Regions from separate parts of the Fictibacillus sp. UD genome, predicted to be linked through region 3. Evidence: riboswitches for the same ligand, from Rfam matches in the RefSeq annotation. Region 3 holds a riboswitch; each other region holds the start of a gene.
The links. A riboswitch is a leader RNA that binds a small molecule or an ion and turns the genes downstream of it on or off. The one in region 3 is predicted to bind S-adenosylmethionine.
Positions count from the first base shown of each region.

Region 1 (7,948 bases), on a different contig from region 3:
TCAGGGTGGTTTACCCATTTTTCAGCAACGGCGTGAAGAATCGTTCTTGCTTGAAATAGCTCAAGTTCGATCTTGCCAATCTTTCTTCTCACTTCTGGCACATCTGAGATAGGTCCTGATAAGGTGTTAGGGCTATACTCTGACGCAAATTCTATTGCGTAATTCCGCGCTGCTCTTGCGATCCCTAGGTATACAGCAGGCACTTGCAGATACCAGCCTTTAGGTACGAGGTTCTTCCCATCTTCTACGACAAGTAAATTTTCCTCAGCTACATAAACGTCGTTCAATAGGAGATCATCACTTTTTGTTCCTCTCATCGAGATGCTGTCCCATGTTTCTTTTACAAAAACCCCTTTTTCTTTGTGATTTACTAAGAAAAATCCTTTATGGTTGGTTTCTGAGATTGTGGCTGTGATGACCGAGTAATCAAGGGCTTCTGCCATAGAAGTAAAAGCCTTGCTTCCGTTAATCAGCCATCCGTCTGCTTTCTTGACTGCTGTTGTAGTAGGTATACCCCCTCGAGAGGGACTTCCTGTCGCGCGCTCTGTTTGTGCCAAGTTAATGAGTGCTTTTTGTTCAACAACTTTTCGGCTAAGATTAGCGAACGCGTCGCCTTTCCAATGCCGGTTTTCTGCCGCCTCTAAAAGAGTACCCAGATGCCACCCAAGAGAGAGGGCAGTAGGTGCATCTCCTTCAGCAAGGTGCTCTTGTATCGTTAATAACTCAAGCAGGTTCAATCCCTTTCCTCCATATTCTTTTGGGATGGTGAGGGAAAGGAAGTCATGGTTCTTTAGGTCTTGAAAGTTTTCATAAGGAAAAACACCTTCACGATCAACAAATTCTGCCCGATTCTTGAAAACTTCTTTTAGTTCTAGAGCGGTATTTATCGCTTCTTCAAAACTATGTTTTTGGATGGTTTTTCTCAAAGATATGCTCATGGTATCCTCCTAAAGTTATTTTTATGTAAGTTGGTTTTAGTATTTGGTCTTATAAAAGGACTTCATTGAAAAGTTGATTGGAGTGTAAGGTGGGAGACTCCTGCGGGACAGGTAGGCAGGTGAGACACTTAAAAGTGAAGCGTACGAATGTGGCTCACCGCCTGCCCCGCGGAAAGCGAGCACCTGGAACGGAAATCAACCGCTCACATGACATCGATGGACAACCAAGCACAAAAAAGCCCTCTTTCAAAGACGAAAGAGGACGTAGATTCCATGTGCTAACACGCTCTCTCATCTATCAGACATTCAAAGAACATCTGCTGGAATTAGCACCTTTCTTTTAATAAAAGCGGTTGCTGCAGGATCGTAGGACCAGTTCCTCCCCTGACTCTTGATAAGATACAATTATTTAATTATTAGTCATCACTATAGAGGATAAAGTAAACCGCTGTCAACTAAAAACAGATTGTTAAGAAAATTATTTTATTTCTCTAAATTTCATTGACAGGCTATTTTTATTCCTGTATATTTCGTTACTAAATTGAATATTATCGATTCCTTATCGAGAGAGGTGGAGGGACTGGCCCTTTGAAGCCTCGGCAACAACTATTTTTAGTACTGTGCCAATTCCAGCAAGCTTGTAGCTTGAAAGATAAGAGGAGACGTATACGTATGTTTTTTTTGACGTATCTTTAAACCTCTTCTTAATTTGAAGAGGTTTTTTCATTTTCTCTTGGAACGGGTACAAAAAAATTCTATGCAACGGAGGAAACAATTTTGAGTAAAGAAATTTTGTTTAACGCGTTTGAGATGACAAGTGCTATGCATAATTCTCATGGCCTTTGGAAGCACCCGGAGAACAAGAGACATAGAAACTATAAGGATCTGGATTATTGGATTGAATACGCAAAACTTCTAGAGAAAGGGAAGTTTGATGCTGTGTTTTTTGCAGATGTGCTTGGCGTTTATGACGTGTACAAAAAAAGCAAGCATCCGTCAATCCGTGATGGACTTCAAGTACCGCTGAATGATCCGGCGCTTCTCATATCTGCGATGGCGAGTGTTACAGAAAATCTATCGTTTGCCGTAACGGTTAGTACTACGTATGAACAGCCTTTTGGCAACGCGAGACGGTTTTCCACACTTGATCACTTAACAAAAGGTCGTATCGCTTGGAATGTGGTCACGTCTTACTTGCCGAACGCTGCAAGGAATTTTGGTTTAGAAGATATGATTAAACATGATGAGAGGTACAACATCGCTGATGAATATTTAGAAGTGTCATACAAGCTTTGGGAAAGCAGCTGGGAAGATGGTGCATTTATTGAAGACCACGAAAACAATACGCTTGTAGATCCTGAGAAAGTTCATGAGATTAATCATAAAGGGGAATATTTTAGTGTCGAAGGGCCACATTTAAGTGAGCCTTCGCTACAAAGAACACCTGTTATTTATCAAGCTGGAACGTCCGAGCGGGGGCGTGATTTTGCAGCAAAGCATGCAGAGTGTATCTTTGTTGGCGGCCCAACACCTCAAAGAATTCGCTATTATACGAACGACATTCGAGAGCGTGCAGAAAAATACGGACGCAACCCAGAAAACATCAAGATCTTTTCGTTCTTAAACGTGGTGGTCGGAAAAACAACAGAGGAAGCAGAAGAAAAGTTTAGATCATATGCAAACGTGTGGAGTGCTGATGCTGCAAAAGCACAATACGGAGCAAGCGGTTATGATATTGCTGAATATGAAGAGCTAGATCCTGATCTTCCTTTTGGATACAAAAAATCAACAGAAGGCGGACATTATAAAGCTGCAACGCTCACTACGGATGCCCCTAAGCCGCTCACGGTGGGAGAAGTTTTAAATCGTTTTGAGTCACCTGACAGAGGAAGTTTTATCGTTGGCAACCCTGAAGAGGTAGCAGATGGCATTCAGGCACAATTTGAAGAGTCTGGAGTGGATGGTTTCAACTTAAATCACCTTGTAACACCAGGAGATTTAGAGTCTTTTGTGGAGTTAGTTGTTCCTGTTCTTCAAGAGAGAGGACTTTACAAAAAAGAATACAACAAAGGCACGCTCCGGGAAAAATTATTTTCTCAAGGTGGGCCTCTATTGCCAGAAGACCATCCGGCAGCCAAATTCAGACGTGTTTTTGCGGAGAGTAAATAAATAATTAGAAGAGTGGGGAGAGAGACAAATTGAAGAGATATTCGTTAATTTTAATTGCAGGGATCTTGATTAGCGTACTGCTAACAGGATGTGGTGCATCAGGAGAAAAAGCAACAAAGAAAATCACACTAGGTGCAACCGTTCCATATAGTGATATGCTTGAAAAAGGGGTAAAACCTTATCTTGAGAAAAAAGGATACACCGTTGAAGTGAAAGAGTTCAATGATTATGTTCAGCCCAATATTTCATTGAAAAGCGGTTCTTTGGACGCCAACCTTTTTCAGCATAAAGTTTATATGGACGCTTTTGGTGCAGAGAATAATATGAAACTCGCTTCTGTCATAACAGTACCCACTGCACCGATCGGCATTTATTCTAAGAAATACAAATCACTAGATGAAATAAAGCCTGGAAGCACGGTTACCCTAGCGAATGATCCAACTAATTTAGCAAGAGGATTGACCGTTTTAAGAGATAACGGCTTAATTGAGATTGACGGTTCGGCAAATCCTTTAAAAGTATCGGAAAAAGACGTTACCAAAAATCCGAAGAACCTTAAATTTCAGCCTGTAGAGGCTGCACAAACTCCTCGAACACTAGATTCGGTAGATTTGGCAGCAGTAAACGGAAACTTTGCTCTCTCTTCAGGACTGGACCTGAAGGATGCCCTTGTTAAAGACAAACTGCCTGAGGAAATCATTAATCGAATTGTTGTGCTTGAAAAAGATAAGAATTCTAAGCTAGCGAAAGATCTTAAAGCAGCAGTAGAATCAGATGAATTTAGGAAAGTAATAGAGAGTGATTTTAATGAGTTTCATAAGCCAGATTGGATGAATAAGTAATTACTACTTTTCAGCACGATTTGTACGCACAGCAACAAAGTTTACAAGAACAGCAAAAAAAAAAAACCACTGACATAATGGAATTTCCATCATGTCAGTGGTTTTTGGCATGTAGATCTTAACGAACACCTTTCATGAACCCTTGAATCTTAGGCGAGAGCATGAATAGGATAATACTTAGAAGAATGGCTACTCCACCAATTACTCCAAAGTACATCATTTCTGTTTTATCTGTATAGAATTTAACGATTTGTGCGTTAATTGCCTGTGCAGCTGCACTGGATAAGAACCATAAGCTCATCGTTTGTGCAGAGAATGCAGCAGGTGCAAGTTTCGTTGTTGCTGAAAGACCAACTGGTGATAAGAGAAGCTCACCAAGTACAACGATAAAGTAACTAAGCACAAGCCATAATGGATTAACTAGAGAATCTTCTCCACCAAAGTATGCAGGAAGAAGAATAACTAGGAATGATAATCCGGCAAATAATAAACTTAAAGCAAATTTCTTTGGTACTGTCGGTTGACGATCACCAAGCTTTACCCAGATCCAAGCAAATAATGGAGCTAGAACAATGATGAATAACGGGTTCAATGATTGGAACCAAGCAGGTGAAATCGTAATACCTGCAAATTCAAGGTCCGTACGCTTGTCTGCATATACAGCAAGAATTGTAGAACCTTGTTCTTGAATAGCCCAGAACATTACAGATGCAATGAATAACGGGATATAAGCGATAATTCTTGAACGCTCAGTAGCCGTCGTTTTAGGACTACGGTACATAACAATAAAGTAGATTGTCGGAATCGTGATACCGAAAATACCAACTAATGTAATGAATACGTCTAATGTAAAGATACCAGCAGGAATTGTTGTACCTAGAATTACAGCTAACACAACCACACTAATACCAACGATTAATGATACTTTTTTCTTCTCAGCTGGAGATAATGGGTTAGGAACAACAGTACCTGCAAGACCAAGATTCTTTTTCTTAGTAACAGCAAATACGATTAGTCCTAATAGCATACCAAGTGCTGCAATCCCAAATCCTAGATGGAAGCTCGTTTTTGAAACTTCTCCTACAATTAATGGAGATAGGAAAGCACCTAAGTTAATACCCATATAGAAAATACTGAAACCAGCATCTCGGCGATTATCATCTGTTGCATACATATCACCTACTACGCTTGATACGTTAGGTTTAAGTAAGCCTGTCCCAATAACGATAAAGACCATTGAAATGAATAACATAGTCAGATCGCCCGGTAATGACAAGACAATATGACCGATCATAATTAAAATACCACCATAGAATAGTGCTCTAGATGTACCAAAAACTCTGTCTGCTAACCAACCACCGATTACACCTGACATATATACAAGTGAACCATAAATGGACATGATTGCTAAAGCAGAGGACTCTTCTAGCCCTAAACCGCCTTTTGAAACTTCATAGTACATGTAATAAATGAGGATTGCTCTCATTCCATAGTAAGAAAAGCGCTCCCAAAACTCAGTGAAGAAAAGTGTAAATAGACCTTTAGGATGTCCAAAGAAGCCTTTTTGAGGTACACTATCCACAATTTTCTGTCTATTGATGTCTGACATAAGACAACCTCCTTTAGTTCATTAAATATAATACTTTGAAATATTTATTATTGTCAAAAGTTTTCGGCTTGTCTATTATTACAGGTTTTTATGCATTCGTAAATGGAAATTACAACCTATATAGGCCTAATGGCTTATATCTATGCAAAATGTAGCATAAAACATGTATAAATAAAGTAAAAAAAAATTCTAAAGTAGTATGCTCAAAAATCAAAAATATTTGTAAGGTGTTGGGAAAATACTTATAACATTGTGATACGAGTAAGATTTCAGTAGTATAGAAGAATAAGTTTAAGGTTTGAAAAGAGGTTTTTATCAATGAACAAAAATTCCATTTATGGATTAACAATTGAACAGCTTACAGCATGGCTAGGCCAGCACGGATATAAACCCTATCGCGCTTCACAAGTTTGGAACTATCTATATAGAGAGCGGGTAACTACTTTTTCGGAAATGATCGATATCAAAGACGATTGTATCGAATTATTAACCCAAAACTTCACCATTCAAACGCTTCGTGAGCACGTTAAGCAAGAAGCATCAGATGGAACAGTAAAATTTTTATTTAAGTTAAATGACGGCAACTTGATCGAAACCGTACTGATGAGACATAAATACGGTTTATCTGTATGTGTAACGACCCAAGTAGGGTGCAATATCGGGTGCAGTTTCTGTGCGAGTGGTTTGTTAACGAAAACACGGGATTTATCCAGTGGGGAAATTGTAGAGCAGATCATGAATGTTCAGCATCATTTAGACGCAGTGGGTGAGGGAGAAAAAGTAAGTCATATCGTAGTAATGGGAATCGGCGAACCCTTTGATAACTTTGAGAACATGGTGGACTTCTTAAAAATCATGATTGATCAAAAGGGTCTCGCGATCGGATCAAGGCATATTACGGTCTCTACTAGTGGAATCGTTAATAAGATGTACGAGTTTGCAGATGTGAACATTCCTGTAAATCTCGCTTTATCTCTTCACGCACCGAACAATGAACTGCGTACACGAATTATGAAGATCAACAGGGCTTTTCCGGTTGAAAAGCTAATGGATGCAATCAACTATTATATTGAGAAAACAAACCGCAGAATTACAATTGAATATATTCTATTAAAAGATGTAAATGATCATGTAGAAGAAGCGGTCGAACTTGCAGCTCTTTTCCAAGACAAAAAGAAGAAAACGTATATTAACTTAATTCCATATAACCCAGTGGATGAGCATAGTCAGTATCAGCGAAGTGACCAAGAATCTGTTCTAGCTTTTTATGATACGCTCAAGAAAAACGGTATCAACTGTAAAATTCGTCAAGAACACGGTACAGACATTGATGCTGCGTGTGGCCAGTTAAGAAGTAAGCAGATTAAAAAGGATAAAGATCAATCGATTAAATCTTAATGGAAGGCTGTTTACTCCTAAAAGTGAACAGTATTTTCTAAAAAGTCGATAGTAAGCACTGTTTGCGCGCTACCCACATGCCTGTCGTCACATCAAAACTGCTCCTATGTAGAGGTAGTTTTGTTGAAGGTGACGGTAATCTGTTTGATTCAAAGATTAATCTGTCCGATTGGCCACATAATCTGTCCAATTATATACTTTCGAAAGCAACCTAATGGAAAGAGACCGGTTTTTCAACTGGTCTCTTTTTATTAGGTTGACAACTGTAAAAGAATTACATATGATGATGGTAATTCAGTGGAAAGGTTGGTGTGTTTGTGAGCGTTGTCGTTCTTAACTAAAACAATTTGGATACAGGTATGCAAAAGAAAAAATGAAACGGGTTGTCCGGTTTATTTGTCGTGCTCTTTTGTTGCCGCCAATAGTTAAGAACAGCGGTCAGATACAAGCCATCATACTCATTCCTTTGATGCTGCGGACTCTTCTTATGAGCCGATTTTTTTATGCAGTTTTTAGGGTGAAGTCTATCTATGAGGCAGAAATGACAATGTTCATTTCTGTCTTTTTTTATTGGCACGTTCCTGGCCTCTGTTACGAGGAGGGGATAAAAGAAATTTTGATTGAAAGTCGCTATAAAAAATTTTGGAGGTAGATCCACTTGAATAGACAAACCATTACTATGCTTGAATTTAATAAAATCAAAGAAAATCTAAGTTCATTTGCAATGAATGTAGCAACGAAAGAAATGTTTGAAAGACTTGAACCTTCTTCAGATGTATCAATAATCAAATCGTGGATGCTAGATACGACTGAAGCTAAACTAATTCTGGAGAAAAGTGCTAGCGTTCCAATCGCTAATTTAAACGGGTTAGAACAGGTGCTTGAAATACCGAAAAAAGGATTAAACCTTTCACCAGAGCAGCTCACTCTGATCTACGGCTTGCTCGAAAATGTCACGAGAATGCAGCGTTTTATGAAAGATAAGAATTTCT
Region 1 is NZ_JARUHH010000017.1:55,365-63,312, forward strand. Features, by position in the region: gene P8610_RS17930 (acyl-CoA dehydrogenase family protein) at 1-938, opposite strand, end outside; SAM riboswitch class I at 1,227-1,339, opposite strand; SAM riboswitch class I at 1,495-1,597, shown strand; gene P8610_RS17935 (LLM class flavin-dependent oxidoreductase) at 1,716-3,107, shown strand; gene P8610_RS17940 (MetQ/NlpA family ABC transporter substrate-binding protein) at 3,137-3,949, shown strand; gene P8610_RS17945 (peptide MFS transporter) at 4,068-5,558, opposite strand; gene rlmN (23S rRNA (adenine(2503)-C(2))-methyltransferase RlmN) at 5,877-6,956, shown strand; gene P8610_RS17955 (endonuclease MutS2) at 7,615-7,948, shown strand, end outside.
Region 1: it holds a riboswitch for S-adenosylmethionine, as region 3 does, so the genes downstream of both, P8610_RS17935 (LLM class flavin-dependent oxidoreductase) here and P8610_RS06805 (bifunctional homocysteine S-methyltransferase/methylenetetrahydrofolate reductase) in region 3, are expected to answer to the same signal.

Region 2 (7,948 bases), on a different contig from region 3:
TAGAGAATGGGATTGAGCCTGAACGCATACAGATTGAAGAAAAAGCCACCAGTACGTACGAAAATCTTTTATATACGAAGGAAATGATTGGTGCCGATCATCAATTGTTAGTCGTTACGAGTGATTTTCATCTTTTTCGAACAAAGATGATTGCAAAACGTGTTGGAATTGAAGCTGAGGGTCTTGGATCACCGCTCAGAATCTCATCAGTTCCTCAAGCGCACGTGCGGGAATATATGGCGATCATAAAGAGTTATTTTACCGACCGTTAAAGGAATGAGGCTAACGATTATGGATAAAAGTAAGTATCATTGCTGCGCGACATGTTTAAATTTCAAGCCGGAAAAAACGAGCCAAGGTATGCGTTATCACTGCGTACGTCTTGGTTTTGAGACAAAACCACAGTACCAGTTCAATTGCTGGGATCCGAAACCTCATGTGGTAGAGCTTATGAAGAAAGAAAAATAATATTGGAGTTATTTTACACAAATACCTTGCAATACAAGTTAGTTCTGCATATACTATTGGTATATCTTGTCATGCAAGGCATTCTTTTTTGTTCAATACCCTTGTAATACAAGGTAGTGAAAAGAGGTGCACCTATATGTCAAACACTCAAATGTTAAAAGGGATTCTCGATGGATGTCTGTTAGCTATTATCCAAGAAGGTGAAGTGTATGGCTACGAATTAGCTGAAAAGCTGGAGACTTACGGTTTTCAACAAACGAGTGAGGGAACCATCTATCCGCTATTAATTCGGATGCAAAAAGAAGAACTCGTAACCACAACGTTAAAGAAATCGACGGCAGGTCCAAGGCGAAAGTATTATTCACTTACGAAAAAAGGTGAAGAAGAGCTAGAGGCTTTTATTGAAAGATGGAGTCAGTTAAGCCGATCAGTGGATCAAATTTTGCAAAAGAAAGGAAGCGAAAAATGAATGCGCCAAAACATACGTTAACGGCAGAAAGTCAGGATTTTTTAGATAACTTAAGACTTTATTTATTCTCAAGTGGTAAAAAGGACGACGAGATTAATGAAATCGTAGAAGAATTAGAAGATCATCTGATGGAAGCGGAAAAGCGCGGCAAATCCGTTCAGCATATTGTCGGAAGCTCGCCAAAAGTATACATGAAGCAGCTATCAGAGGAGATGTCGTTTGATTTCAAATGGTTATCGTATTTTCCAGTGATCGTACTAGGGGTCTTTGCTTATGTGCTGTTAGGAGATGCCATCAGAGGCGGAGTGCAATATTCGCTTCTTCAAGTCATCGGATATCCTGTGGCATGCTTGCTTCTAACTCTGTTATATATGAAAACCTTCAAGTTCTTAGCTAGCCGAGAGCTTTCTAAAGTTAAAAACGGAGTAATTTTTTTCTTGTTAGGAAGTTTTCCATTCGCTCTCTTTTTAGGACTTTTGCTGGCAAACAAAGCATACAATACGCCATCAGTAATTGACCTAGGAACAACAGGAAATATTGTGGCAGCAATACTTGCAGCTGGAATTTTTATCGGAATCGCTTTATGGAGCAAAACGTGGTTTACGATTGTCATACCTGTCATTTTGTTTGTACCTGAATTTCTGATTGGTATGACTTCATTTGAAAAAGAAACGAAGGGAATCATGACGTTATCGATAATGGTTGTGGTGTTCGCAACTTACTACGCGTTCACAGTGAAAAAATCTAAGGAAACTTCATGATTTGAAATGAGAGCTGATTCCTTTTGATCAGCTTTTTTTGTGATGCAATTGCACTTGCATGTTTACCATCAAACACGCCACTTGCACTGAAAAAGCTTACAATGTTACATTGTGTAAGGCTTTACACAGCTAATTAGTGGAAATACTGTTGATAGATAAGGTGATCTTGAAACAGATCATCGAAATAGAAAGGATTTTTGATATGAATCTTCAAATTCCGATTGAAATAAAAGAAAAGCTGCAGAAAGAGGCGACGAAACGATTAGAAAACTTGCCGGATGTATATAAAGAATTGATTGGTGAGCGCGGCTACACAGCGCCTGACGCTTCACTTATAGAAGATGCTGTGATCGCACTGGCATTAGGAAAAAATGTCCTGTTAAAGGGACCGACTGGTTCGGGTAAAACGAAGCTAGCCGAGCTGCTTTCAAACGTGTTCGGACAGCCGCTTCATCAAGTGAACGCTTCTGTTGACTTAGACGCTGAAGCTCTTCTCGGCCACAAAACATTAAGCTACAACGAGGGAAAGCAAGAGATTGAGTTCATTCCAGGACCTGTAACGAAAGCGGCAATGAACGGACACTTTCTCTACATCGATGAGATCAACATCGCAAAACCAGAAACGCTCCCGATTCTAAACGGAATGCTCGATTACCGCCGTACGATTGCAAATCCGTTTACTGGTGAAGTGGTAAAAGCGCAGCCTGGATTCAATGTCATCGCTGCAATTAACGAAGGGTACATCGGAACGGTGCCGCTTAATGAGGCGTTAAAAAATCGCTTCGTTGTGATCGAAGTGCCTTATATTCAAGGTGATACATTAAAAGAAATGCTTAAAAACCAGTCTCAGCAAAAAGACGAAGACGTTCTCTCGAAGTTTGTCCAGCTTTCATCTGACCTTATCGGTCAGGCGAAAGCCGGCCATCTGTCCGAGGACGCCGCATCCATCCGCGCACTGCTAGATGCGGCCGACCTCTCCGTCTACTTGCCGGCGAAGCGCGCCATCCAGCGCGCTATCGCCGACAAGCTCGAAGATGCCCGCGAACGCGCCCTCGTTTCCAACGTGGCTGCGACACTGTTTGCGTAAGCTGGGAAATGGGGTCTGACCCCACACAATTTATTTCCCACGACGATTTTGGAGGTTTTCCCTAGATGAAATTCCTAATATTTGCGGATACAAAGATCGATTCTTTTGTTCACATGCAACTGATCGATCTTTCACGCTCACTCTCAAAAGTGGATAAAATGGATGTTTCGTTCTCGTACCACTCGTACCTTGAACGAAAAAGCGGCGTCACTCACGTCAGCCAATTCTGGAACCCATACCCGCGCGACATTCAGCTGGAAGGCTGGAAATCGGACGTGTATTTGCGCAGCTACGGAACGCAATTTCATACGGATGACCACGTGATTTGGAACACGCTTCAGCAGCTGAAATCCCATCCGCACCGGGAATTTCTCAAGCAGGTCCTTCTATTCGCGGAAGACTTCCGATTAGAACAGATCTGTACATATGACCGGCCGGGGATGATACATGCGTTTAAGCTGCGTAAAGAAACATTCCAGGTGCACTACAATCGGGAGTACCGAAAACATATTCAGCAAAAGCGTGAACTCGACGCGCTTTTTTGTCATATCATCCTTTTAGCCAATAAACGCTTTGTGACGGTGCCGCAAGAAACGCAAGCACTCTACCAAGAGCTGCGACCGCTGCTCACAAAACTAACGACAGCTCAATCAACACAAAACATTGCTGCAATTATCATCCAAATGGCTGAAATCATACAAGCATACACTGACCTGAAAGACATGAAAACCGCTTACCGCAGTTTCAGCGATCAGTCGAAACACACAGATACAACTCAAGAAAACGAACAGGATTTTGACGACCTAACACGCAACAACGAAACAAAAACGAAGAAAACAATTACTAAAGATGATGATTCCGAAAAGGATGAAGACGATCAAGAGAAAGAATCACACTCGTCCTGGCACGATGAAACATCTGACCCCCAGGATTCATTTTTACAAATGGATCTCGATCAAGGGACAAACACGGATTTATTAGGAGAAGGTGCGAGGGAGGCCGAAAGTGGAGATGCGGTGTTTGGATCGGTCCAAACGAGCGCGCAGTCGACGGACAATAACGACTTCAACACCGAAAACGAACACGAAGCCGAAACCGACAACAACCAAACTGGTTCCGACTCTGTCAACCATTTTCCATACGGGGAAGTAAACAAAAACGTAACCGAACACTTTGTTCCTGCAAAACAAGCATCACCAGACGAAATTGCGCAATACGATGAATACAACCAAGAAATTGCTCCGTTCGTCTCGCAGCTCAAACAAAACTTCTTAAAAACGATGGAGCACAAGCGAACAGCACCAAGAGAAGATCTGCATTTTGGAAGACTTGGGAAGAAGCTTACAAGACTAGCAACCGACAAGAACCCAAGACTTTTCCGAAAGAAACAAGAATCTCAGCATGAACTCGACACAACGTTCACGTTGCTCGTAGACTGTTCAGCGTCCATGTTCAACAAGATGGAAGAGACGCAAAAGGGTATCGTTCTTTTTCACGAAACGCTAAAAGCGCTCAGAATTCCGCATTCTGTCGTCGGTTTTTGGGAAGATGCTGCTGATGCTACAACGAACGACCAGCCGAACTACTTTCATGAGGTGATCTCCTACCGAAATTCACTTCATCAGTCAGGGGCATCCATCATCCAGCTCGAGCCGCAAGAAGACAATCGTGACGGCTATTCGATCCGGCGAATGGGTGAGGAGCTCACAAAACGGCTGGAGCAGCAAAAAATTCTGCTCGTTTTCTCAGACGGTGAGCCAGCTGCCTTTGATTACGAAACGCACGGTGTGCTCGATACGCACGAAGCGGTTACTCGAACTCGAAAACTCGGAATCGAAACGATCGGCATGTTTATAGCAAACGGAGAAATAACAGAGGAAGAAGAGAAGCTGATGCAGAACATTTACGGTCCGCAAAACGTTGTTGTACCAAGTGCTGCGGAACTTGTGGACTACCTCATGCCTGTACTGCGTAAATTGCTTTTTAAATCTTTATAAAACACCAAAAACGCCAGGGGCATCACAACCCCAGGCGTTTTTTTATGTATGTATTAATACTCTAGCAGCTTCAGCCAAGCAAAGATCACGCCAACAAACCCCGTGTAGCTAAAAATCCTGACAGACCACTCTGGTAAGGCTGTTCGAAGCAGGCTTGAGAATATGCCGACAATAATAAAAGCAGCCAGCAAAATATAAATTGAAATGATATCAAACGGAATCCGAAAAGACAGCCAGTGTTCCATCGCCAAACCTCCCCTAATATGGATAATATCGGTCAAAATGCCTTTACATTAAGAAAGAAATAAAAATTAGCACCCGAAATCCAGCATTCTAAACAGTTAAATCGGGCACCGGAACTAGGGCAAACGCATATTGTATGGTAGATATCAGGGTGTGAGGAGTGAATGGTTTGAACCAGCGTGTAGTAGACGTCATTTTAGCAGAAGCAGAAGAAGAATACTTAGCGAACAATAAGGACGGTGCAACGTTTGCAGCTGAACTCGCCTTACTTGCATCAACGCTAGTAACTGCCGGTGATTTCCTGGCAACTTTTAGTGCTGCCATCGCGCTAAAGCAAATCTACATCGATCAAGCGCAAGCTCAAAAAGATCAGCAAGAACAAGAAGCGCAGATGAAAGAAATCCAAGATCAGTTGACTGCACTCAAAAACGAAATCAAAATGCTAAGGGGGAAAAGGTAGCTTTACTTTTCCCTTTACTTTTTTCCTAACAATCAATCATACTCTTTCTTCTTCCACTCATCCTCAGGCATCTCAAACTCGTCGCTCGAGAAACGCTCCTCCTTGAACGGGTCACCGTACATATGAAACCCATTCTGCTCCCAAAAACCAGGCTGATCTTCCGCTAAAAATTCAAACTTTCGGATCCACTTTGCACTTTTCCAGAAATACAGATGAGGCACAATAAGACGAAGCGGGAAACCGTGCTTGTCTGTCAGCCGTTTACCTTCAAACGAGTGTGCGAGCAGTACATCGTCACGCAGCAGATCTTCAAGTGGCACATTCGTTGTATAATCGTAATCCGCGTGGACCATCACGTACTTCGCTTTCGGATCCACATTAAAGTGCTTCAGAAAGTCTGTAAACTTTACGCCCTCAAACGCATTGTCGAATCGTGACCATCTCGTTACACAATGAATATCGCGTACGACTGTCGTTTGCGGCATCTTCATGATGTCTTCAAAAGTAAATTCGACATGTTTCCCAACGAGTCCTTCTACAGATAACGACCATTTTTTCATGTCATAAACAGGCACGTCACCTTCATGCAAAATGGGAAACCGTTCCGTCATGACTTGTCCAGGCGGCAACCTGCCTTCAAGTTTTTCATCAACCTCAGGAACGCGCATCTTCTTTATGCGATCGGCTTTATTAAGACCCATAAATCACATCATCCTCTCTAATAAACTAAAAAACGCCCTCTTTTAAAAAAAGAGGACGAATGATTCCGTACAATCCTCTTATCTTTCAGTTTTGTAAACTGTTAGATGTAGCACCGTGCCTATAAAATAGGTGGTTGCCGGGCTTCATAGGGCTAAATCCCTCCGCCTGCTCGAAATAAGAGACCGAATAAATCGGCTGAAACGTTATAAAAGTTACACCTATTATGACATAGGGGCATGAAAAATCAATGACATTTCTTTAGATATTCCAAGATACAATACGACAATTCCGAAAATCGCTGTGCTGATCAAGAAAAAGTACACAATTTTTTCTTCTGCTTCTTTTTCGCTCTGTCTTTTTTCAACCTCAGTCGATTCGCTCTTGCCAGAACCTTGCGACGTTCGTTTCTTTTGCTTACCAAAACCAAACATAGGAACAACCTCCGCTCTTAACACGTTTCCTGTTAACAGTTTTTCATATAAAAGCGAATTTTAAACAAGATAGTTTTTGCAAAGCTTTGTTGCTCTTGGAAGTGTTGATTTTCGCTCCAGGCTGCTCGCTTTCCGCGGGGCAGGCGGTGAGCCACATTTGGACGTTTCACTCTTAAGTGTCTCACCTGCCCGCCTGTCCCGCAGGAGTCTCGCAGCCTTCCGCTCCAATCAACATATCAAAGAAGTAATTAGGACAAACCACCTTAAAAACCACATTCTTTTAGGATTTTAAACAAAAAACCCCTAGAAGTCTTATACAAAAGACTTCTAGAGGCTATGAAACAACTTTTCACAAATTATTGCTGTACGGCTTTTGCGGCATTAACACGGCCGTTTTGGAACAGCGTGCCTGTGCCTGTTACAGGATCTGCCGTATCTTCAAGCGCTGCACGGATTTGTGAAGCATTTTTACCTTGAGCGGCGAGAAGTCCAGCTACACCCGCAACAACAGGTGATGCCATGGAAGTACCTGAGAAACTCGCATACTGATTGTTTGGTGTTGTCGAATAGATGGCAACTCCAGGAGCAGCGATATCAACCCACGTACCAAAGTTAGAGAACGAAGCTTTTTGATCGTTTTGATCAGTAGCCGCTACCGCGATCGCGTTCGAATAGTAAGCAGGGTAGCTAGGAAGGGCTACACCAGAGTTGCCAGCCGCAGCTACAACAACGGAACCTTTATTCCAAGCATAGTTCACCGCATCTTGAAGCGTCTGCGTACCTACCGATCCACCAAGACTTAAGTTAATAACCTGCGAGCCTTGGTCAGCCGCATAACGGATGCCTTGTGCAACATCATCCAATGAACCGCTGCCTTCTGCGTCCAGCACGCGAACAGCTAGAATAGAAGCTTTAGGAGCGAGTCCTGCGATACCAACACCGTTATTCGTGTTCGCAGCTGCGATTCCGGCAACGTGAGTTCCATGTTCGTTCTCATCGATCGGGTCGTTGTCATCATCAACAAAGTCAGCACCCTTAATTACTTTTCCGGCTAGATCCGGGTGGTTATAGTCAACGCCTGTGTCAATCACGGCGATTTTTACAGATGACGCACTTTGCGTTGTGTCCCAAGCTTGCTCGGCACTAACTTTTTGAGGAGCGTATTGCTGCTTGTATGCAGGATCGTTCGGAACATAACTTGCATGAAACGTGGCATTTGGCTCAGCGTATTCAACCGAGTCAAGGTTCTCGAAATTCTTAACAGCTTCTGCCACACTGCCATCGACTTTTACAACGGTAAAGTCTTTCGTCACATCCACCACTTTACCGC
Region 2 is NZ_JARUHH010000006.1:177,285-185,232, forward strand. Features, by position in the region: gene P8610_RS12225 (YdcF family protein) at 1-272, shown strand, start outside; gene P8610_RS12230 (PadR family transcriptional regulator) at 605-937, shown strand; gene P8610_RS12235 (HAAS domain-containing protein) at 934-1,698, shown strand; gene P8610_RS12240 (ATP-binding protein) at 1,901-2,785, shown strand; gene P8610_RS12245 (vWA domain-containing protein) at 2,851-4,782, shown strand; gene P8610_RS12250 (hypothetical protein) at 4,836-5,027, opposite strand; gene P8610_RS12255 (hypothetical protein) at 5,195-5,485, shown strand; gene P8610_RS12260 (sulfite oxidase-like oxidoreductase) at 5,518-6,186, opposite strand; SAM riboswitch class I at 6,262-6,368, opposite strand; gene P8610_RS12265 (hypothetical protein) at 6,409-6,618, opposite strand; gene P8610_RS12270 (hypothetical protein) at 6,651-6,803, opposite strand; gene P8610_RS12275 (S8 family peptidase) at 6,975-7,948, opposite strand, start outside.
Region 2: it holds a riboswitch for S-adenosylmethionine, as region 3 does, so the genes downstream of both, P8610_RS12260 (sulfite oxidase-like oxidoreductase) here and P8610_RS06805 (bifunctional homocysteine S-methyltransferase/methylenetetrahydrofolate reductase) in region 3, are expected to answer to the same signal.

Region 3 (7,948 bases):
TGCGGAGACATTACCCGAAACATTATGGGTAACCCAATTGCAGGCATCGATCCATATGAACTATTCGATACAACAGAAATCGTAAAAGAAGTATATGAGTTCTTTCAGCATAATGAAGATTTCTCTAACTTGCCGAGAAAATACAAAATGTCCATTAGTTCAAATGTGAACAATAGTGCTCACGCTGAAATTAACTGTGTGGCATTTACGCCTGCTTATAAAGAGGTTGAAGATAAAGAGATTCCAGGATTTCATATAAAAATCGGCGGAGGTCTATCATCTAGACCATTCTTAGCACAACCGCTTGATGTGTTTATTGAACCGCATCAAGTAAAAGAGGTTTCCATCGCGATTACTACGATTTTCCGTGACTACGGATATCGGGAAAAGCGTCACCTTGCACGTCTTAAATTCTTGATGGCGGATTGGGGACCGGAAAAATTTAAAGAAAAACTATTAGAATACACTGGACCCCTTCACTCTAAAGGAAAAGATGCGCTCAAAAAGTGGAACGGTGGCTACTTTTATGGTGTTCATCCACAAAAGCAAGAGGGATTGAGTTATATCGGTTTCAACGTACCTGTTGGCCGACTTCATGCTGATGAGGTATTAGAGCTTGCTGAAATTGCAAAGATATACGGAAACGGTGAAATTCGAACGGTAAATTCTCAAAATTTAATCATTCCTAACGTAAAGCATGAAAACGTTGAGCCACTCTTAAAAGAAGGCATTTTCAAACGCATCACCACACAGCCTCTATCTTTCATTGGTCATTCTGTTTCTTGTACCGGTATCGAGTATTGCAATTTAGCACTTGTTGAAACGAAAGAACGGATGCGCCGAATAGCAGAAGTTCTCGATCAAAGAATAGCCTTGGACGTTCCCGTTAGAATTCATATGGTAGGCTGCCCTAACTCATGCGGTCAGCGTCAAATCGCAGATATTGGCCTACAAGGCGTATTGTTAAAAACAAAAGAGAAAAAGATGGTTCAAGCCTTTGAGATTTATGTTGGAGGCACACTTGATGATGGAGGAAAGTTTAACGAAAAGCTAAAAGGAAAGTTTCATGCGGATTTGCTTGATGAAGTGTTGCTGCGCTTCCTTAAAACCTTTAAAGCTGCGAAACTTCCATCAGAAACCTTTTTTGAATATATAGACCGCGTTGGTATACAACAGCTTCAAAGTAATCTTAACCAGATTGCTGAAGAATTAGAAGAAAAAGTCTCATAAAATGGGGGTCTCGCCATGTATCTTTACAGATTTGAAGTCATTTCAAAATCAACGGTTATTCCTGTTGTGATAGCCGCTTCTACAGATGAACAAGCTTTTCAGTTAGTTGACATAGAACTTGAGAAGTATTTTTTGAAACAGCCTAATGTTGACGAGATCTCTCTTTATGAAAAGAAAAGAATTCGTACGGGCAACGGGTTCGTGCTTTATGAACGTGAAACGATATTAAATCCTTAAGGAGTGATGATGATGGGAAAAGTATATCTTGTCGGAGCTGGACCGGGTGATCCGGGATTGATAACTGTAAAAGGTCTTCGTTGTATAGAAGAAGCAGACGTTATTTTATATGATCGATTAGTGAGTAAAGAACTGCTATCTTATGCAAAACCGAAATGCGACTTAATTTATTGCGGTAAACTGCCGAACTACCATTTCATGAAGCAAGAAACGATTAACAGTTTCTTAGTTAAACACGCTCAAAAAGGAAAAGTAGTAACTCGGTTAAAAGGCGGAGACCCCTTCGTGTTTGGAAGAGGCGGAGAAGAAGCAGAAACACTTGCAAAAAGCCGTATTCCGTTTGAGGTGATTCCTGGAATAACATCAGGCATTGCAGCACCAGCTTATGCAGGTATTCCTGTTACACATCGAAACATCGCTTCAAGCTTTGCGGTCGTTACAGGTCATCGAAAAAAGGGTGAAGATGATGAACTGAAATGGGAGAGTCTAGTGAACGGTATTGATACGTTAGCGATTTATATGGGAGTGGGCAACCTAGGTTATATTTGTAAACAATTAACGAGACACGGAAAAAGCAAAGAAACACCAGTTGCCCTTGTTCAATGGGGATCTTTAGAGAATCAGCGAACCGTTACAGGTACACTGGATACGATTGAGGAAATCGTGGTTAGAGAACAAATTGAGAATCCGAGCATGATTATTGTCGGTGAAGTCGTTCGTCTTCGCAGTGAACTGAAATGGTTTGAACAGCTGCATGAAGAACCGAGTAAGCTTGCTGCCATAAGCGGGGCCTTGTAAATGAAGGCATTGCTCTTTATCTGTCATGGCACAAGACTGAAAAAAGGACGAATGGAAGCGGAAGAATTTGTGAGACTTTGTATGGCACAAGTTGATGTTTCAATAAAAGAGATTTGTTTTTTAGAGCTTGCTGAACCTTCTATCGCTCAAGGTTTTAAAACGTGTATACAAAAAGGTGCAACGAGTATCTCTGTTATTCCTGTTTTCTTATTAAGTGCTAATCATATAAAAATGGATATTCCGCAAGAACTTCACCACTTGCAGAATAAATATCCAGGAGTAGAAGTGATTTACGGGCGTCCCTTCGGTGTACATGAAGCCATTCCGCATTTATTGTGGGAGAGAATTATGAACAGTGCGGTCAAGCTAAAGAAAATTACACATATTCTCCTTGTAGGCAGAGGCAGCACCGATCCAGATGTTAAGCAGGACCTAGAAGCAATAGCGTCAAACGTTCAAAACCATTACGGAATCCCTAGCATACAAGTTTGCTTTCTAACTGGTTCAGAACCGAGCTTTGAAGAGGCTCTATGGAATAGTCGCGAGTTGTATGACCAAGTTATCGTTGTGCCGTATCTTCTATTTTCAGGGTTGTTAAGAAACGGGATGAAACATACGATAAGCCGCTATCAGCAACAATCTAAACAAATTGTAACTCTTTGTGAGACACTCGGCTACCATCCGATACTAAAAGAAGTTTTACTCACACGTATCAATGAAACACTTGAGACTAAGAAATATGCATTTTCTTAAAGTGCGAGGAATGCTATGTATCCCATACATGTAAACTTGTCTGGAAAAACTGTTATTGTAGCAGGCGGGGGTTTGGTAGCTTACCGTAAAATTAAAGATTTTTTGAATGAAGAAGCAATAATTACTGTAATCAGTCCAGCGGCTGTTAACGAAATTCAGGAATGGCATTCTGAACAAAAGTTAACTTGGATCGAAAGAGAAGTGAAACGTGAAGATTTGGAAGAAGCATTTCTAATCATTGCGGCTACCAACTCTAATGAAACGAACTCTTGGATCGCTTCTCATGCTAAAACGAATCAGCTCGTAAATGTGGCTGATCATTTGGAATTAGGAAACTTTATTGTTCCTAGTGTTATAAGAAGAGGTAGACTACTACTCTCTGTTTCAACTGGTGGAGCGAGTCCGAGTTTATCCAAGTCAATAAAAAAAGAGTTGCAGCAAACATTTAGTGAAGACTATGAAACGTATTTAGAATTTTTATTTGAATGCAGAGCTATTATAAAAAAGGAATATCCGGAAGCATGCCGAAGATCATTATTAAGAGAACTAACAGATTCCCGCTTTTTAAGTGATAAAGAAAAACAAAATGTCTATAAACAGGCATTAATGAACAAAGTTGATCGAAACCTAGCTAGTAAAACAACAAAAGAATAGACCTTATCAAGAGAGGTTGAGGGAGCGGCCCTATGATACCTCAGCAACCAGCAGCTTTTTAAGCTGAAATGGTGCTAATTCCTGCGAGTTCATTTGTAGACTCGTAAAGATAAGAAGACCCCGGCGCATAAGAAAAAGTCTTCTTTTATAGAAGGCTTTTTTATTTTTTATAAAGGAGGCTATTATGAGTTTAATCACAGACTTAGAACAAAACAAGATACTGATTGGTGATGGTGCGATGGGTACGCTTCTGTATTCCTATGGATCTGACTTTTGTTATGAGGAGTTAAATCTTTCTCAAGCAGACCAGATTTATAACATTCATCGTGCTTATCTAGATGCAGGAGCTAACATCATTCAAACCAATACGTATGCAGCGAACTATTCGAAGCTCGAACGTTATGGCCTTCAAGATCATGTAAAAGAGATTAATAAAGCGGCTGTTTCAATTGCTAGAAACGCAGCTCAAAATGAATATGTTGTGGGTACGATCGGTGGAATACGTGGTATTAAACCTAATAGCATCTCACTAGATGAAATCAAGCGCAGTTTTCGCGAGCAGTTATATTGTTTATTAATGGAGAATGTAGACGGCATACAGTTAGAAACGTATTATGACCTGCAAGAGCTTGAAACGGTTTTAGAGATTGCTAGAAAAGAAACTTCTCTACCTATTATTACTCAAGTGTCATTGCAGGAAGTGGGATTTTTGCAAGACCGTACACCGATCTCGGAAGCGTTGAACCGATTAGAGAACATTGGAGCTGATGTTGTTGGTTTAAACTGCCGTCTAGGGCCATATCACATGCTGAAGACGCTTGAAGAAGTACCATTGCCAAATTCCGCTTTCCTATCAGCTTTTCCGAATGCTTCGCTCCCTTCGTATACAGATGGCCGTTTTATATATGAAGGAGACGCTGATTATTTTAAAGAGTGTGCACATTTGTTTAGACAGCAAGGTGTACGTCTATTAGGTGGCTGTTGTGGTACAACGCCTGCTCATATTCGTGCCTTCTCTCAAGAACTTAAAGACTTAGAGGCTGTAACAGAAAAAGAAGTAAAGCAAGTAAAAAGAAAATTGGTTATTCAGTCAGCATCAAAACCTAACTACGTTCCACTTAGTGAAGAAGTTAAAAAAAAGCAATCCATCATTGTTGAATTAGATCCCCCGCGCAAGTTAGACACATTGCGTTTTATGGAAGGAGCAAAAGCCTTAAAAGAAGCGGGAATCGATGCACTTACCCTCGCTGACAATTCGCTTGCTTCACCTCGTGTATGTAACTCTGCATTAGGATCAATTGTTCAAAAGCAACTTGACCTTCGTCCGCTCGTTCATATTACGTGCCGCGACAGAAATTTAATTGGTCTTCAGTCTCACTTGATGGGACTTCACACACATGGAATTCATGACATACTTGCAGTTACTGGAGATCCTGCAAGTGTCGGAGATTTCCCAGGTGCTTCGTCCGTATATGATGTTACATCTTTTGAACTTATAAAACTTATAAAACAGTTTAATCAGGGTTTATCTCTTTCTGGAAAAGAGCTGGGAGAGAAAACTTCTTTTACGGTCGGAGCTGCTTTCAACCCGAACATCCGGTCCATTGACAAAGCCGTCGATCGTTTAGAAAAGAAAATTGCTTATGGCGCAGATTACTTTATAAGTCAGCCTGTTTTTTCAGAGGAGAGACTTATTGAAACGTATGAATCAACAAAACACATTGATAAACCAATCTATATTGGCATCATGCCGCTAACTTCATCACAAAACGCAGAGTTTTTACATCATGAAGTACCAGGAATAAAGCTTTCTGACTCTGTGAGGGATCGCATGAGCAAGTTTAAAGATGATCCTACTCAAGCCCAGAAAGAAGGTTTGCTAATCGCAAAATCATTATTAGACACAGCTATGGAACTCTTTAACGGCATCTACTTGATTACTCCATTCATGCGTTATGAACTAACTGTGGAATTAGCACATTATGCGAAAGCGAACCATCCATCACTACTAGCCAGGAGGTCACAGAATGCTTAAGTCATCAATCGAACAGCAACTGAAGTTAAAGATTTTAGTAATGGATGGAGCTATGGGAACAATGCTTCAAGAAGCAAAGCTTACACCAGATGATTTTGGCGGTGAAGAATATGACGGCTGTAATGAGTATTTAAATGTAACAAGACCTGATGTTATCCTGTCCATTCATCATAAATACCTTGAATCAGGTGCTGACATTATCGAAACCAATACATTCGGTGGAACGAATCTTGTGCTCGATGAATACAACCTGGGACATCGAGCTTATGAGATCAATAAGCTTGGAGCTTCCATTGCCAGAAAAGCAGCTGATGCTGTTTCAAGAAAGGAATGGCCTCGTTTTGTTGCGGGCTCACTCGGTCCAACAACAAAAACGCTCAGTGTTACAGGGGGTACGACGTTCGATGCTTTACGTGAATCGTATGCCGAACAAGCTCGCGGGTTGATTGATGGCGGGGCGGATTTGCTCCTATTAGAAACAAGCCAAGATATGTTAAATGTAAAAGCGGGCTATCTAGGGATAGAGAAAGCAATGAAACAAACAGGCAAAGAAATTCCCCTCATGGTGTCTGGAACGATCGAGCCGATGGGAACTACGCTTGCTGGTCAGTCGATTGAAGCTTTTTATATATCGTTAAAGCATATGAATCCAGTTGCAGTGGGATTAAACTGTGCAACAGGTCCTGAATTCATGCAGGATCACATTCGTTCCTTATCTCATTTGTCTTCAACAGCAATAAGCTGTTATCCGAACGCAGGACTTCCTGATGAAGAAGGAAACTATCATGAAACACCAGAATCTCTTGCTGCTAAACTATCTGGATTCGCGGAAAAAGGGTGGCTGAACATTGTAGGTGGCTGTTGTGGAACGACACCAGCTCATATCGCAGCACTTGCAAAAGTAATGAAAAACTATTCCCCGCGACAGGTGCAAGTAAACGAAACACATATGGTTTCTGGAATCGAACCTTTTATATATGATGATCCAACATTAAGACCCATCATGGTTGGAGAAAGAACAAATGTGATCGGTTCCCGGAAGTTTAAACGTCTCATTGCTGAAGGAAAGTTTGAAGAAGCTGCTGAAATCGCAAGAGCTCAAGTAAAAGGCGGCGCTCATGTACTCGATGTTTGTTTAGCTGACCCTGACCGCGATGAGTTAAGTGATATGGAAGAGTTTATGAAAGAAGCGGTTAAGAAAGTGAAGATTCCTTTTGTCATCGATTCAACAGACGAGGATGTATTAGAACTCGCTTTAAAATATTCACAAGGAAAAGCCATCATTAATTCCATTAATTTAGAAGACGGTGAAGAACGATTTGAAAAGGTGATCCCGCTTCTACATAAATATGGAGCGGCAGTCGTTGTCGGAACGATCGATGAAATAGGCATGGGTGTATCTGTCGAGCGAAAACTGGAAATCGCAAAGAGATCTTATGACCTTTTAGTTGATAAATATAACGTTTCTCCTTCAGACATCATATTCGATCCACTCGTTTTCCCAGTTGGAACAGGTGATGAGCAATATATCGGATCAGCGAATGCCACTGTTGAAGGCATACGCACCATTAAAAAACATTTTCCTGAGTGCTTAACCATCCTAGGGGTCAGCAACGTATCGTTTGGCTTGCCTCCTGTAGGGCGTGAAGTGTTAAATGCCGTATACCTTTATCATTGCACACAAGCGGGGCTGGATTATGCCATTGTAAATACAGAAAAGTTAGAGCGCTTTGCTTCAATCTCTTCTAACGAGATTGAGATTGCAGAAAATCTATTATTCCGTACAACTGAAGAAGCTTTATCTGTTTTTACTGACTTTTATAGAGGAAAGAAGAAAGAAATCAAATCAAAACTGCCGGATATGAGTTTAGAAGAACGGCTTCAATATTACATTTTAGAAGGAACTAAAGAAGGATTACATTCTGATTTGGAATTGGCTTTAGAAAAATATCCAACACCTTTAGCCATCATTAATGGGCCGTTGATGAATGGAATGAAAGAAGTAGGACGCCTATTTAACGAGAATCAGTTAATCGTTGCAGAAGTCCTTCAAAGTGCAGAGGTAATGAAAGCATCTGTATCTTACTTAGAGCCTCACATGGAAACAAGTGATGAGTCTGCATCAAAAGGAAAAGTACTACTCGCCACCGTTAAAGGAGACGTTCATGATATTGGCAAAAACCTGGTAGACATCATACTAAGCAACAATGGGTTTAAGGTAGTTGATTTAGGCATTAAAGT
Region 3 is NZ_JARUHH010000003.1:94,569-102,516, forward strand. Features, by position in the region: gene P8610_RS06780 (nitrite/sulfite reductase) at 1-1,230, shown strand, start outside; gene P8610_RS06785 (DUF3906 family protein) at 1,246-1,467, shown strand; gene cobA (uroporphyrinogen-III C-methyltransferase) at 1,480-2,265, shown strand; gene P8610_RS06795 (sirohydrochlorin chelatase) at 2,266-3,018, shown strand; gene P8610_RS06800 (precorrin-2 dehydrogenase/sirohydrochlorin ferrochelatase family protein) at 3,034-3,672, shown strand; SAM riboswitch class I at 3,673-3,788, shown strand; gene P8610_RS06805 (bifunctional homocysteine S-methyltransferase/methylenetetrahydrofolate reductase) at 3,857-5,707, shown strand; gene metH (methionine synthase) at 5,700-7,948, shown strand, end outside.